DNA from 4 places in the Streptococcus sp. SN3 genome. Region 1 is predicted to be linked to each of the others. Evidence: predicted binding sites of a transcription regulator. Region 1 holds the regulator's gene; each other region holds the start of a gene.
What was found. The regulator Rex, encoded in region 1, represses fermentation and respiration genes when NADH is low (regulators of the CRP and FNR family bind a similar motif). The targets are predictions, from matches to a motif close to TTGTGAANTANTTCACAA.
Positions count from the first base shown of each region.

Region 2: a site for Rex is predicted at 2,023-2,040, ahead of PCY71_RS05250 (1-propanol dehydrogenase PduQ). Genes of this name have one in related genera too.
Region 3: a site for Rex is predicted at 1,777-1,794, ahead of PCY71_RS04960 (2,3-butanediol dehydrogenase). Genes of this name have one in related genera too.
Region 4: a site for Rex is predicted at 2,123-2,140, ahead of adhE (bifunctional acetaldehyde-CoA/alcohol dehydrogenase). Genes of this name have one in related genera too.

Region 1 covers NZ_JAQFJF010000001.1:426,806-430,242, reverse strand. Annotated here, with positions in the region: gene radC (DNA repair protein RadC) at 1-341, shown strand, start outside; gene PCY71_RS01845 (gamma-glutamyl-gamma-aminobutyrate hydrolase family protein) at 409-1,101, opposite strand; gene PCY71_RS01840 (redox-sensing transcriptional repressor Rex) at 1,126-1,773, opposite strand; gene PCY71_RS01835 (DUF4649 family protein) at 1,898-2,119, opposite strand; gene PCY71_RS01830 (DUF1831 domain-containing protein) at 2,241-2,588, opposite strand; gene PCY71_RS01825 (cysteine desulfurase family protein) at 2,590-3,437, opposite strand, start outside.
Region 2 covers NZ_JAQFJF010000002.1:257,846-261,282, forward strand. Annotated here, with positions in the region: gene PCY71_RS05240 (ANTAR domain-containing response regulator) at 1-282, opposite strand, end outside; gene PCY71_RS05245 (BMC domain-containing protein) at 307-651, opposite strand; gene PCY71_RS05250 (1-propanol dehydrogenase PduQ) at 748-1,890, opposite strand; adenosylcobalamin (AdoCbl) riboswitch at 2,201-2,349, shown strand; gene PCY71_RS05255 (cob(I)yrinic acid a,c-diamide adenosyltransferase) at 2,610-3,209, opposite strand; gene cobT (nicotinate-nucleotide--dimethylbenzimidazole phosphoribosyltransferase) at 3,222-3,437, opposite strand, start outside.
Region 3 covers NZ_JAQFJF010000002.1:201,872-205,308, reverse strand. Annotated here, with positions in the region: gene gatB (Asp-tRNA(Asn)/Glu-tRNA(Gln) amidotransferase subunit GatB) at 1-1,256, shown strand, start outside; gene PCY71_RS04965 (hypothetical protein) at 1,350-1,706, shown strand; gene PCY71_RS04960 (2,3-butanediol dehydrogenase) at 1,828-2,874, shown strand; partial or broken gene PCY71_RS04955 (transposase) at 2,978-3,082, opposite strand; gene PCY71_RS04950 (TVP38/TMEM64 family protein) at 3,151-3,437, opposite strand, start outside.
Region 4 covers NZ_JAQFJF010000003.1:416,050-419,486, forward strand. Annotated here, with positions in the region: gene adhE (bifunctional acetaldehyde-CoA/alcohol dehydrogenase) at 1-2,073, opposite strand, end outside; gene PCY71_RS08880 (hypothetical protein) at 2,439-3,056, opposite strand; gene PCY71_RS08885 (hypothetical protein) at 3,053-3,437, opposite strand, start outside.

The DNA of each region.
Region 1 (3,437 bases):
TGCAGCAGGAATTGGGAGATATGAGGCAGGAGTGCTTGGTTGCTATTTATCTTAATAGTCAAAATCAAATTTTGCACCAGCAAACCATTTTCATGGGGACGGTCAGCAGAAGCATTGCTGAGCCGAGAGAAATTCTCCACTACGCTCTCAAGCACCTGGCGACATCTATCATACTGGTACACAATCATCCATCTGGCTCAGTTGTTCCTAGCAGAAACGATGATGAAGTGACGCAGCATATGAAAGAAGCGTGTGAGATGATGGGCTTGGTTCTTTTAGATCATTTAATTGTGTCCAAGTCCAACTACTATAGCTACCGAGAAGAGACAGATATGATATAATTTGATTTACGTGAATATAAAAACTTCTATTCGTGTAGAACAGAAGTTTATCTAGGAATAGAGGCTTTTAAAGCATATTGACAACATAATCAAAGAGGGCTAAGTCTCCTTCTCTGGAGCCAAACAAGAACTCTGGGTGCCATTGGACACCAAGAAAAGGACTGCCGTCAGTAGAAGTGATGGCTTCAATAATCTTATCGCGAGGATCATAGGCGATGACTTCTAGGCCAGCCGCTAAATCCTTGATACTTTGGTGGTGGAAGGAGTTGATTTCAGATGCAGGGCCATAGATTTCGTGCAGAATAGAGCCATTTTTGGTCACCATGCTTTGAGTCGTGTACTCAGCAGAGCTATCTTGCCAATGATCTTCAATGTCTTGATGAAGAGTACCGCCCAGTGCGACATTATAAAGTTGGGTTCCGCGGCAGACGGTGAAGATTGGTTTATTTTGACGGCGGGCTTCCTTAATTAAAGCTAATTCAAAAATGTCTCGTTTGAGTAGATAATCATCGCTGTCAATGGCTTTTTCTTCTCCATAGAACTGGGGACATACATTCTGACCGCCTGTGATGATTAATTTGTCAACAATGGAAACATATTGTTTTGCCATTTCTTCATCACCGATTGGCAAAATCATTGGAATTCCGCCAACTTCTTTAACTCCCTCAACGAATCCAGTCGCTGTATAGCTCATATGTATGAAGTGATCGTCTGGGATTTCTCTTTCATTTCCGGTTATTCCAATAATTAGTTTACTCATCGAGTATTCAATACCTCTTTCAAATTAATGTTCATTTTTTCTCATGAAGTAGAGCAGAGTCTGCAGTTCGCTAGTCAGGTCAACATACTGAACGACCACGTCCTTAGGTAGGGATAGATTTACTGGCGAGAAGCAGAGAATACCTTTAACACCTGCTTGAACTAAGATAGATGCAACTTCTTGGGCTTTTACGCTAGGTACAGTTAGGATGGCAGTTTGCACATTTCCTGACTGTATTTTTTCTTTGATTTGGGAAATTCCATAGATAGGAATCCCATCGCTGGTTGTGCTGCCAACTTCTGGATGGTCATCTATGTCAAAAGCCATTACAACCTTCATTTTATTGCGCTCATGAAAACGATAGTGCAGCAGAGCTCGCCCCATGTTACCGACACCAACAATCATGACATTGGTGATAGCATTGTCATTCAAGAGGTCAGCAAAAAAGTTCATCAATTTCTTGACATCATAGCCAAATCCTCTGCGGCCAAGTTCACCGAAATAAGAAAAATCTCGTCTGACGGTAGCAGAGTCAATGCCAATAGCTTCAGCGATTTGCTTAGAGTTGGCTTTCTCAATCTTCTCAGCATTAAACCGTTTAAAAATACGATAGTAGAGCGACAGTCTCTTAGCAGTTGCTCGAGGAATTGTAGTATTTTTTTCAGTTTTCACAAAATCACAACCTTTCTAATTCTATTTTATAGGAAGTTTGTGAAAAAATCAACTAATTAAAGATGTTTAATGCACTAAAAAAGAAAAGAGTGAAAGTTTAAGTTATGTTGCAGTTGCGAAGAGATTAGTCCTGATAGGGAGTTAAGTCTAACTGGTACATCTGGCGGTACAAGTCTCCAATTAGCCCTGCAAAAGGCAGCTGGTGTCCCTTATACGTAACAGAAAGCACCTTGAGCGAGTCAGGAACTGTGACGCAGCCAGAGAAGGCTAGAAGAAATTCATCGAAGTCTTCATAGGTAAGTGACCGTTTCACCTTATATGAGTCCAAATAGGTCAGTTCAACCATCGTTAATCCTTTCCTTTGGTTCGATTAGTCATTGATATTTTCAAGAGTTCTAAGCAGAAGTCAAGCTTGTTTGGTCTTTTAAAGAGTCAAAACCAAAAAAGCAAAATTACGAGAATCTTGCTTATTGTGGTGTCTTTTCAAAAATGTTTCTTTCAACCAAGCTATCCATCAAGAAATAAAATTTTTGCTGGATAATGTGATGATCTTCTGATTTGAAAATATTGACCAAGCGCAGGCCTGATTTGTCAGTGATGTTGATTTTGAAACCATTCAAATCTTTATTGACGATGATTTTCAGCAGAAAACCATTTCCGCTGTTGGGAACAGATTCCAGCAGACGAGAGAGTTCATAGTTGCCAACCTTGCTTTCCGCGAAAGTATTGTCGCGTAAGGTAAATTTCTTGACATTTGGGTGAAGTGAATAGGTAAATTCACAGTTTGCTAAGCTAACAGATGTTTGAAAGGCCATCTTATCCTCCTAAAATTTCTTTTAATTTCTTTGTAAATAATTGAATATCTTGCAGAGTCGTCTGGTCCGAAGTACTGATTCGAATAGACTCATGCAAGCGGTTGGAATCCTTGCCATACATAGCCTGCAAGACATGACTGGGTTGTATAGCTCCGGCTGTGCAGGCTGAGCCTGTTGAAATGGAAAAGCCATTTAAATCCATTTGAAGCAGAAGCAAGTCATTTTTTTGATTGGGAAATCCCAAATTGATGACATATGGCAAGCTTGGCTGACTTTCATTTAAGTAAAAGTCGATATCCGATAAGTCAGTAAGTAAGCTGTTTTTTAAGTCTTGCGCATGCTCTATATTTTCCTCTAGGTATTCCATGCTCTCTGACAGAGCCGCCGCCATGGCTGTGATAGAGATTAGATTTTCAGTTCCGGCCCGGTGTTTTTCTTCCTGATCACCACCGTGCATGAAATTGTCAAAATCCATCTTCTTAGCATAAAGGAAACCAACGCCTTTGGGACCATGAAACTTATGAGCTGAAGCAGATAGAAAGTCAATTCCTAGCTCGTCAGGGTAGATGGGAAGTTTACCAATTGCTTGGACAGCATCAACGTGAAAAGCAGCAGGATGTTCTTGCAGTAATTTACCAATTTCCTTAATGGGAAGCATGGCACCTGTCTCGTTATTAACCGCCATGACGGACACAAGAATAGTGTCAGGTTTAAGAGCCTTCTCAATGTCTTCCGCTCGAATCTGACCATCCACTGGCTGAACAAAAGTAGCTTCGAAGCCGAATTTGTCTACTAAGTACTCCACCACTTCTAAGACAGCATGGTGCTCAATAGCACTGGTGACAATAT
Region 2 (3,437 bases), on a different contig from region 1:
TTTAGCTTTTTGAACATAGTGTTCATCGCTGTAGGCTGACAGTAGAATCACACTGTAAGCTAAAGCGTCTTCGAGTATCTTCTTACCCGCTGTCAGGCCATCCAGAAGCGGAAGCTTGATGTCCATCATGACCAAGTCACAACGATATTTCTGACACAAATCAATAGCCTCAAAGCCATCGGATGCCTCAGCCACCACTTCATAATCAGCTGCCTCTAATATATTTCGGATATCTAATCTTACAATTGGATCATCATCAACAATTAGTATTCTGCCTTTCATACTTCCCCTCGACAGTTTGATTTTTTATGTCCGCGTTACGACAGTGCTGGAGAAGCCTAAAATCTCTTCCAGACCTTGTAAAACGGCAATGAGAGCTGCCTCAACAGAAGAAACGTCACCTGTCATCACGACAGAGCCGCTGAAACGATCCACAAAACCAACTTGAACATCCGCAGCCTTGGTCGCAATATCAACCGCAATGATAGCCGCTTCACTCGGAGTGATCGTCAAGATTCCAATCGCATCCTTGATTTCTGCCTGCAATCCCAATTTTTCAAAAATGACTTCATCAGGATTTGCGATAAGGTGCGCCAAGGTCACTTGTTTCCCAGGAACGTATTCCTGTATCATTCTTTGTTTTTCTTCCAATTTAGTAAACCTTCTTCATGATTTTAAACGTTCAGAAGTGTACTGCATGCTCTTAATCATTATACAATAATTTTGGCATAACAGCAATTCAGAGGATTAAAACGCTTTCTCTAATACTTTAAGCAGCTCTTCTGCCGTAGGGACGCGAGGGTTAGTCGGAGTACAACCATCATGCAGAGCAGCTTCTGAAATTTCTACCTTGTACTGAGCAAAAGCATCTGCTTTCACACCATATTCTCTTAGAGAAGTTGGCATCTCCAGCTTTCTTTGCAGTTTCTTGATAGCTTCAACCAGCTGTCTCACTCCTGACACAGGGCTTGAAGCACTGCATCCCAGTAGTTTGGCAATATCCTGATAGCGGCTTGCTACAGTCTTGTCTGTCGCCTGCCGGTTCCGATTGTTGAATTCGATACCAGCATTATATTGAATGACATGGGGCATTAAAATACTGTTTAAACGACCATGAGGCACATGGAACTTAGCGCCTGCCGCATGTGCCAGACTGTGATTGATACCCAAAGAAGCTGTATTAAAGGCCATACCTGCCAGAGTGGATGCTGCATGCATCTTTTCACGCGCTTCTACATCCTGACCATTTTTGTAGGCTTTAGGCAGGTATTCAAAGACCAGCTTAATTGCCTTTTCAGCCAAGGCATCAGAGAAGTCCGTAGCCTTGGTCGATACATAAGCTTCAATGGCATGGGTCAGTACATCCATTCCAGTGTCAGCCGTGATGTTACCAGGAAGTGACAGAACCAAATCCGCATCTAAGATCGCAACATCCGGAAGGATTTCTTTGGTCACTAAAGGATATTTGGTACCTCTCTCTGCATCCGTGATGACAGAAAAGGACGTTACTTCAGATCCAGTTCCGCTTGTTGTAGGAATGGCGATGAGAATAGCCTCTGAGAAGGCACCCTGCTTCTTGGCAAAATAATACATAGCCTTGGAAGCATCAATGGCAGAGCCGCCACCAATAGAAAGCACAATGCTGATTGGTTTGTCTCCTGCACTCTTGATACCAGCCACAACTGTTTCGATTGGCGGATCAGGCACAATATCTGTGAAAACAACAATATCATTGCTGTCATCAAAGTTGGCTAAAATAGCATCCAGCGTGCCAGATGTCTTCAAAAAAGGATCGGCAACGACTAAAATATGCTCGTTTTTATAATGGCTTAATTGCTGCAGAGCGCCCTTGCCCACATGCAATTCAGTCTTATAGGAAATCTTATACATCTTTTCTCCTTTCTGTTGTATCTATTTTTAAACAAAAAGAAACTATATGAAAATAAGACTGCTCCCCTACACACGTCACAGCATTTTCATATAGCTTCATTGCTTATTTATCTTCAGTACCCCTTTGTACTATATTGAATTATAACACAAAAGCGCTTTCAAGGCAATGAAAAAGTCATTAATATAAGAAATTTTTACTGCCGAATCTCACAGCAAAGGCAAGCTTATTTAAAGGATTAAATTTTTATTAAAATTTAGTTCATTTTCCTTGTAATTACCTGTGAAAGGTGTTACAATCTAGTTACTAGGAAATTGATTTTAGTACTTTTAAGGATATGGAAGTCTGGTGCAAATCCAGCGCGGTCCCGCCACTGTGATAAGCTTTTCAGCTTTAAGTCAGGTCTTTATTCTTAAATTTTAGTAGATTTCATGCCTCGATGTAAGGTAGTGATGTCAGTTTGGAACAAACATTTTAGCTTAGTTTCCATTATTGACTCTACGTTTAAGTACGTTAATTTTCTAAAGATGAGGTTTCACTTGTCTTTCTGCAAAGGAGCAGAGTCAATAATTGGAAAGCTAGTGCTAATCAACGAAGCTTAGCATGAAGATACAACGATGTATAGGCGGCTTTCTTTTTTAGAAGATCAAAATAAGTTCTGTCTTTCCAAGACTCAGTAAGAGTCAATTTGGAAAGACAGAACTTTTTCTGTTTCTTTTTGTCACTGGCGCTTGCTTGCCCAACGCTCAACATCCGCCTTGGTGATATTGTGGAAGACCTTGGCACCTCTTTCATAGGCGATGTCTTCTTGGTTTTTAGTAAAGTTGATTACTCGAGCCAAGGCAAAGAAATAATCTGATAGACGATTGACAAAAATCAGGACATTATTGTTAATTTCCGTAGTCCACATAGCCCCTACGATATGACGCTCTGCCCGTCTTGCAATGGTCCGAGCCACATGAATCATGGAAGCAATCTCGTCACCGCCTGGTAGGATAAACCTTTCCAGAGCCGGTGGAATTTCTGCGTAGGTATCAATCCTCTCCTCAATCCAGTCAATTAGCTGCTGATCAACTTTATAGGGATAAACTCCCTTTGGTGTAGAGAGGTCTGAACCACAGTCAAAGAGATAATGCTGCAGCTGGAGCAGCTCATCTCTCAGCTTATCATCCTTGTCTAGCTTGGTAATGGTATAACCAATCCAAGAGTTAAGCTCATCAATGGTTCCGTAAGCATTAACTCGTTCTGCATCCTTGGCGACACTTTGGCCGCCAACTAGCTTGGTCAAGCCCTTGTCACCTGTTTTTGTATAGAGTTGCATATTTTTCCTCCTTTAAGTCACATTTTTGCGAATATCAACATAATCTTCTTCTTTCAAACTGCCTTCTGCAAAGGTTGGCATGTGCTCCATGGTATAAACAGCATTTTCCAGCAGAAAGAAAGCCAAAGGACAGCCCGAGCCTTCACCCAGTCGCATGTCCAGCAAAAGCATGGGCTCAAGTCCTAGAAAGTCACTGACCAGTCTGTAAGCAGGCTCCGTCGAAGCATG
Region 3 (3,437 bases), on a different contig from region 1:
TCAAGGCTGCTCTGGCCTTGAACATGGATATTCACCAGAAGATGCACTTTGACCGCAAGAATTACTTCTATCCGGACAATCCAAAAGCCTATCAAATTTCTCAGTTTGATGAGCCGATTGGCTATAATGGCTGGATTGAGATTGAACTAGAAGATGGCACGACCAAGAAAATCCGTATCGAGCGAGCCCACTTGGAAGAAGATGCCGGAAAGAATACCCACGGCAGCGATGGCTACTCTTATGTGGACCTCAACCGTCAAGGGGTGCCGCTGATTGAGATTGTATCCGAAGCGGATATGCGCAGTCCAGAAGAAGCTTATGCCTATCTGACTGCCCTCAAGGAAATCATCCAGTACACGGGCATTTCTGATGTCAAGATGGAAGAAGGCTCCATGCGGGTCGACGCCAATATTTCCATACGTCCATACGGTCAGGAAGAATTTGGTACCAAGACTGAGCTGAAAAACCTTAACTCCTTCAACTTTGTCCGTAAGGGTCTAGCATTTGAGGAAAAACGCCAGGCAGAAATTCTACGCAGTGGTGGTCAAATCCGTCAGGAAACCCGTCGTTATGACGAAGCGACTGGCGAAACCTTGCTCATGCGGGTCAAGGAAGGTTCAGCGGACTACCGTTACTTCCCAGAGCCTGATCTACCTATCTTTGAGATTGAAGATGCTTGGATTGAGCAAGTACGCAGCAGTCTGCCGGCCTTTCCAAAAGAGCGCCGTGCCAAGTATGTGGGCGATTACGGCCTGTCCGATTACGATGCCAAGCAGTTGACAGCGACCAAGGCTGTGTCAGACTTCTTTGAAGCAGCTCTTGCCGCAGGCGGTGACGCCAAGGCTGTCTCTAATTGGCTCCAAGGAGAAGTAGCGCAATACCTCAATGCCGAAGGCAAGACCATCTCTGAGATTGAGCTGACACCTGAGAACCTGACTGAGATGATTGCTCTGATTGCAGATGGCACGATTTCCTCTAAGATTGCCAAGAAGGTTTTTGTCCATCTGGCTAAAAACGGTGGCTCTGCTAAAGAGTATGTGCAAAAAGCAGGCCTGATCCAAATCTCAGACCCTGCCCAGCTTCTACCTATTATCCAGCAAGTCTTTGCGGATAATGAAAAAGCTATCAATGACTATAAGGGCGGAAACAAGAATGCGGCCAAGTCCCTGATTGGTCAGCTCATGAAGGCTACTAAGGGCCAAGCCAACCCACAAGTAGCACAAAAACTGCTCAATGAAGAGTTGGAGAAATTATAGAAATAAGTAGAAAACCAGCCGTGAGGCTGGTTTTCTATCTTTTCTTTATCCATCGGTTGTGTTAAAATAATTAAAAAAACAAAGGAGTCTTTTATGTCGGAAATCAAAGTGAAACGTGGGACAGGTTTTGTAGGGATTATTGGAAAGTTTCCAATCTTTATCAATGATCAGAAAGTGGGCGCAATTAAGAATGGTGATGAGGCTGTCTTCCCTATTGAGGGGGAAGAAGCTGTTGTACGTGTAGGAGCAGCTCCTATGAAAACCAAGCCAGTGACAGTTAAAGCAGGACAAACCTTGCTGATTGAAACTAATTTTACTAATTTTTCCGTTTATTTGGTAACTTTAGTGGTTGCGCTTCTATTTGGCGGATGGCTCCGTGTGATTCTCCTGATTCTTTGTATTAGCTTCCTGTTCCTTCTGCCTTTTTACACGGCTAGAATTGCAGAATAAGTCTAAGACCAGCTGATGCTGGTTTTTTGTATGCTATTTTTTGAAAATGTAGTTAATCTTTTGACAAGATTTCTGAAAGGGTTTACAATAAAACTAACAAATTATAAAGCGAGGTATGTTTATGGCAAAAATGAATGCTGCGCGTTGGTATGGCGCTAAAGATGTCCGTATTGAAGAAGTGGATGTACCGGAAGTCCAACCGCATCAGGTCAAAATTGCGGTCAAGTATACAGGAATTTGTGGAACTGACTTGCATGAATATCTGGACGGACCGATTTTTATTCCGACAGAAACAGAGCACGTCTACTCTGGCCAGAAAGCGCCTGTAACTTTGGGACATGAGTTTGCTGGGGAAATTGTTGAGGTCGGCAGTGCTGTGACACGAGTCAAGGTTGGCGATCGGGTGACAGTTGAGCCCATTTTGGCTAGGCATAATCTTGTCGGTGATTATAATCTGGACCCTAATCTAAACTTTGTCGGTTTGGCGGCAGACGGTGGTTTTGCCAAATACTGTGTTTTGGACGGAGACATTGTTCACAAAGTTCCAGACAGTCTTAGCTATGAGCAGGCAGCCTTGACAGAACCTGCTGCTGTGGCTGTTTACGCGGTCCGTCAGTCAGCTCTTAAGACGGGCGATACTGCGGTGGTCTTCGGTTTGGGGCCAATCGGGCTCTTGATAGTTGAGGCTTTGCGGGCAGCTGGTGCCTCTAAGATTTATGGTGTTGAGTTATCTCCAGAGCGCCAAGCCAAGGCTGAGGAGCTTGGGGCCATCATTGTGCGACCAGAAGAAGGCGAAGACGTGGTAGCTGCTATTCAGCGTTTAACTGGTGGCGGGGCAGATGTGTCTTATGAAGTGACTGGGGTGCCGGTTGTGCTGGGACAAGCTTTGGCTGCTGTTCACAAGGCTGGAGAATGTATGGTAGTTTCTATTTGGGAGCGAGAAGCCAGCATCAATCCTAATGAATTTGCCATTCAAGAAAAAACGCTCAAGGGTATTATCGCCTATCGGCATATTTTCCCTAAGGTGCTGGAACTGATGGAGCAAGGTTATTTCTCTGCTGACAAGCTTGTGACTAAGAAGATTAAGTTGGAGGATATTGTGCAAGAAGGCTTTATCGAGCTGACTCAGGACAAGGCGCAGATCAAGATTTTGGTGTCGCCAGAATAAATCTTTGCTTAATCATGAGATGAAAATCAGTCAAAACTGGCTGATTTTTCTTTATGGTTTGTGCTGTAATAAGCAAAGATATAGAAAGAGGTTGGGATGTCAAAAGTTTTGAAAGGTTCATTTCATATTTTTCTGAAAGTCGCTTTAAGCTGATTCCTTGTTTTCTTAGTTCATAGATTCGAACTTTATCCTCATAAGTTAGTTTCATTTAAAAACACCCCAAAAGTTAGATTTTTTCTGTCTAACTTTTGGGGTGCGGTGCAATTCAACTTCTTTTTATTTGGAGACCATTTTCCAGAAAAAATCAATGATATAGGTCAATCCGTAGGTATAGATGACGAGAGTGATAGGCTTGCAGAGAAGGATAATCAGCATGTACTTTTTGAAAGTCATCTTGGTCAGGGCGGCCAGCATGCAGAGAAAGTCGGCTGGACTGATGGGCCAAATCATCATGAAAATAAAGAAGCGCTCAAAGCGGTTGCCCTTATCCAGCCAGCCGATATATTTATCATAAGTACGCTTGCTGACGACAGACTGGACAAAAGCCGGACCGTAGGTACGAG
Region 4 (3,437 bases), on a different contig from region 1:
AGCCAAACCATCTGTAAAGTCGCTTGCCATCTGAGATACATAAGCTTCTGTTGCGTGGGTCAGCACGTCCATACCAGTGTCTGCTGCAACAAATCCTGGAACAGTCAGTACCAGAGCTGGGTCTACGATGGCTACAGTTGGAGTCAGAGAGTAGTCAGCGATTGGGTACTTACGGTTGTTAGCCTTGTCAGAGATAACGGCAAACGGTGTTACTTCTGAACCTGTACCAGATGTTGTAGGGATTGCGATAAACTTAGTCTTCTTACCAAGCAACGGGAATTTGAAGGCACGTTTACGGATATCCATGAATTTTTGCACAAGATCACGGAAGTCCACTTCTGGTTGCTCATAGAAGAGCCACATTACTTTAGCTGCGTCCATTGGTGAACCACCACCAAGCGCGATGATTGTATCAGGTTTGAAGGTACGCATAATCTCTGTACCACGTTCAACTGTAGTGATATCTGGATCTGGTTCTACGTCTGCAAAGATTTGGTAAACAACCTTATTACGACGAAGATCAAGTTGTTCGATGATACGATCTAGGAAACCAAGCTCTACCATAGCATGGTCTGTAACGATCATGACACGTTCCACATCACGACATTTTTGCAGGTATTGGATAGAGTCACGCTCGAAGTAAGTTTTTGAAGGGAGTTTCATCCATTGCATATTATTTCTACGTCTTCCTACTTTTTTGATGTTCAAGAGATTCACAGCACTAACGTTATCACCAACTGAGTTGCGACCATAAGATCCACAGCCCAGAGTCAGTGATGGCAGGAAGGCATTATAAACATCTCCGATACCGCCGAAAGTAGAAGGTGAGTTGCAAATAACACGGATAGCACGGACAGCCTTACCAAATTCCTTGGTCAACTCTTCGTCCGCTGTATGGATAGCGGCTGAGTGACCAAGACCATGGAATTCTACCATTTGACGGGCTTTTTCAACACCGTCTTCACGGGATTCAGACTTGAGCACAGCAATGACAGGTGACAGTTTTTCACGTGTCAACGGCTCTTTTTCACCAACTTCTTTACACTCTGCAGCCAAGATATTCGTATCTTCTGGCACGCTGAAACCTGCTTGCTCTGCAATCCAAGTAGCTGGCTTACCAACGATATCCGGATTTAGCTTAGCACCAGCACAGTTCTTGCTATTTGCCTTAGCACCGAAGCAGAATTCTTCCAAGAGAGCTTTTTCTTTCTTATTTACAAAGTAGGTATGATAAGATTTGAACTCTGCTACAAATTCATCATAAACTTCCTTGTCAATGATAACCGCTTGCTCAGAAGCACAGACCATACCATTGTCAAAGGACTTAGACATAACGATATCATGCGCTGCTTGACGGATATTAGCGGATTTTTCCACATAAGCTGGTACGTTTCCGGCACCAACCCCAAGAGCTGGCTTACCACATGAATAAGCTGCCTTCACCATTGCGTTACCACCTGTCGCAAGGATTGTTGCGATTCCTTCGTGGTTCATGAGTGCAGAAGTTGCTTCCATAGATGGCGCTGTAATCCACTGTACACAGTTTTCAGGCGCACCTGCTGCAATCGCTGCATCACGCACGATTTGTGCTGCATGAGCAGAAGATTCTTGAGCTGATGGGTGGAAAGCAAAGATGATCGGATTACGAGTCTTCAAGGAAATCAAAGATTTGAAAATCGCTGTTGAAGTCGGGTTGGTTGTTGGAGTAATTCCGCAGACAACACCCACTGGCTCTGCAATCAAGGTCAGTCCAGTCACATCATCTTCTTCAATAACACCAACTGTCTTCGTATGGCGCATATTATTCACAACGTGTTCACAGGCGAAAAGGTTTTTCGTTGCCTTATCTTCAAAAACTCCACGGCCCGTTTCTTCATAAGCGTGCAGAGCCAACTCACCGTGGGCATCCAAAGCTGCTACAGAGGCCTTGGCTACGATGTAGTCCACCTGTTCCTGATTCAGCTTTCTCATTTCCTCAAGTGCAACCAGACCTTTTTGCACCAATTCATCGACATGCTTTTGCGCTGCCAAAGCCTTGTCTTCTTGTTCTACCGTTTTCTTCTTTTCAGCCATTCTATTCCTCCAATGGTTTTGCCTTAGGTTAGACGAAGAACTCTAACCTTTGTTAAATATTTCACAATTCAATTATAACCCATTTAATGATTTTTGTAAACACTTTCACTTAACATTCACAAACTTTTCTCTATTAATTTGTGAAATAAATAACAAATTCGCCGATTTTACAGTCTATAATTTTAGTTATTGTGAAAAAATTTTTTACATTTTAAAGATTTCACATACTTTTACTTTCACATAATATATGAAAACGCTTTCTTTGCTTAGGTATAAAAAGCTCGGACGAACCGAGCTGATCATTACTTTATAAACATCATAAACATCTAAAAAATGAACCTTAATTTCTATTTTAAATGATAATCTCAATCGTCATCATAAACACGTTCACCATTTATTTTGATATATTCTTCACGTTTCCGATCCAATTCTTCCCAGATGGGGTCGTCAATAGCATCCATCGTCTGAATTTCTTCCAAACTCATCTCATTTGCTTCCTCAAAGGTCAAAGATAAGATATCTTCTTGCTTTTTCTTGAATTCCTCGATTGTTAGCCATGTTTTCTTATCATCTTCACTAATTTGACCGTCAATCGCAGTCGCAATTTCAAGTGCCATAATATACATAGCTCGTTTATCAACTGTTAAAACATCCCGATAATTTGAAGCAATTCTTAAATATTTGCCCTTTTCTCTACCGTCGCTTTCATAACTTCCCTCATAATCCAAATCAATATTTTCATATTTTTGGGAATTGATTGCACTGCCACCTTTAACCTTGACATCTTTCCAACGAGAGCCACTTGCTCCCCACTTATCTAACCGCAAAGATAAATAGAAGTCATTTTGCAACATCTCGTCATCCCCGACATTTGAGAAACTTATTTTTTGGCCATTTCTTTCTTTAAACCACATTTTCCATGCGAGTTCTCTGTAGCCAAATGGCACTTTTCTAGTATAATCACCATTGATGTATAGTCTCATAAATCTGAGATATCGCCTCCATGTGCTAGTATGTATTCTTTTCGACGAGTAGCTTCTTCCTCCCAAAGAGGGTCGTCTACAATATCCATCGTTTGAATTTCTGTCAAACTTAGTTCTTTTGCTTCTCCAAAAGTTAGAGATAGAATAGCCTCATGTTTTCTTTTAAACTCCTCAATTGTCAACCAGCTAGCCTTATCATTTTCGCTAATTTGCCCGTCAATCACCTTTGCAATCTCAAGCGCCATAATATACATAGCACGTTTATCAACTGTCAAAACTTCCAGATGGCTGGTTAAAATTCGGAGATAGTCCCCCTTTTCATTATAATCTGTAGCAACTGCATCTTCAAAATTAATTTCAATACATTCCTTAATATGTGAA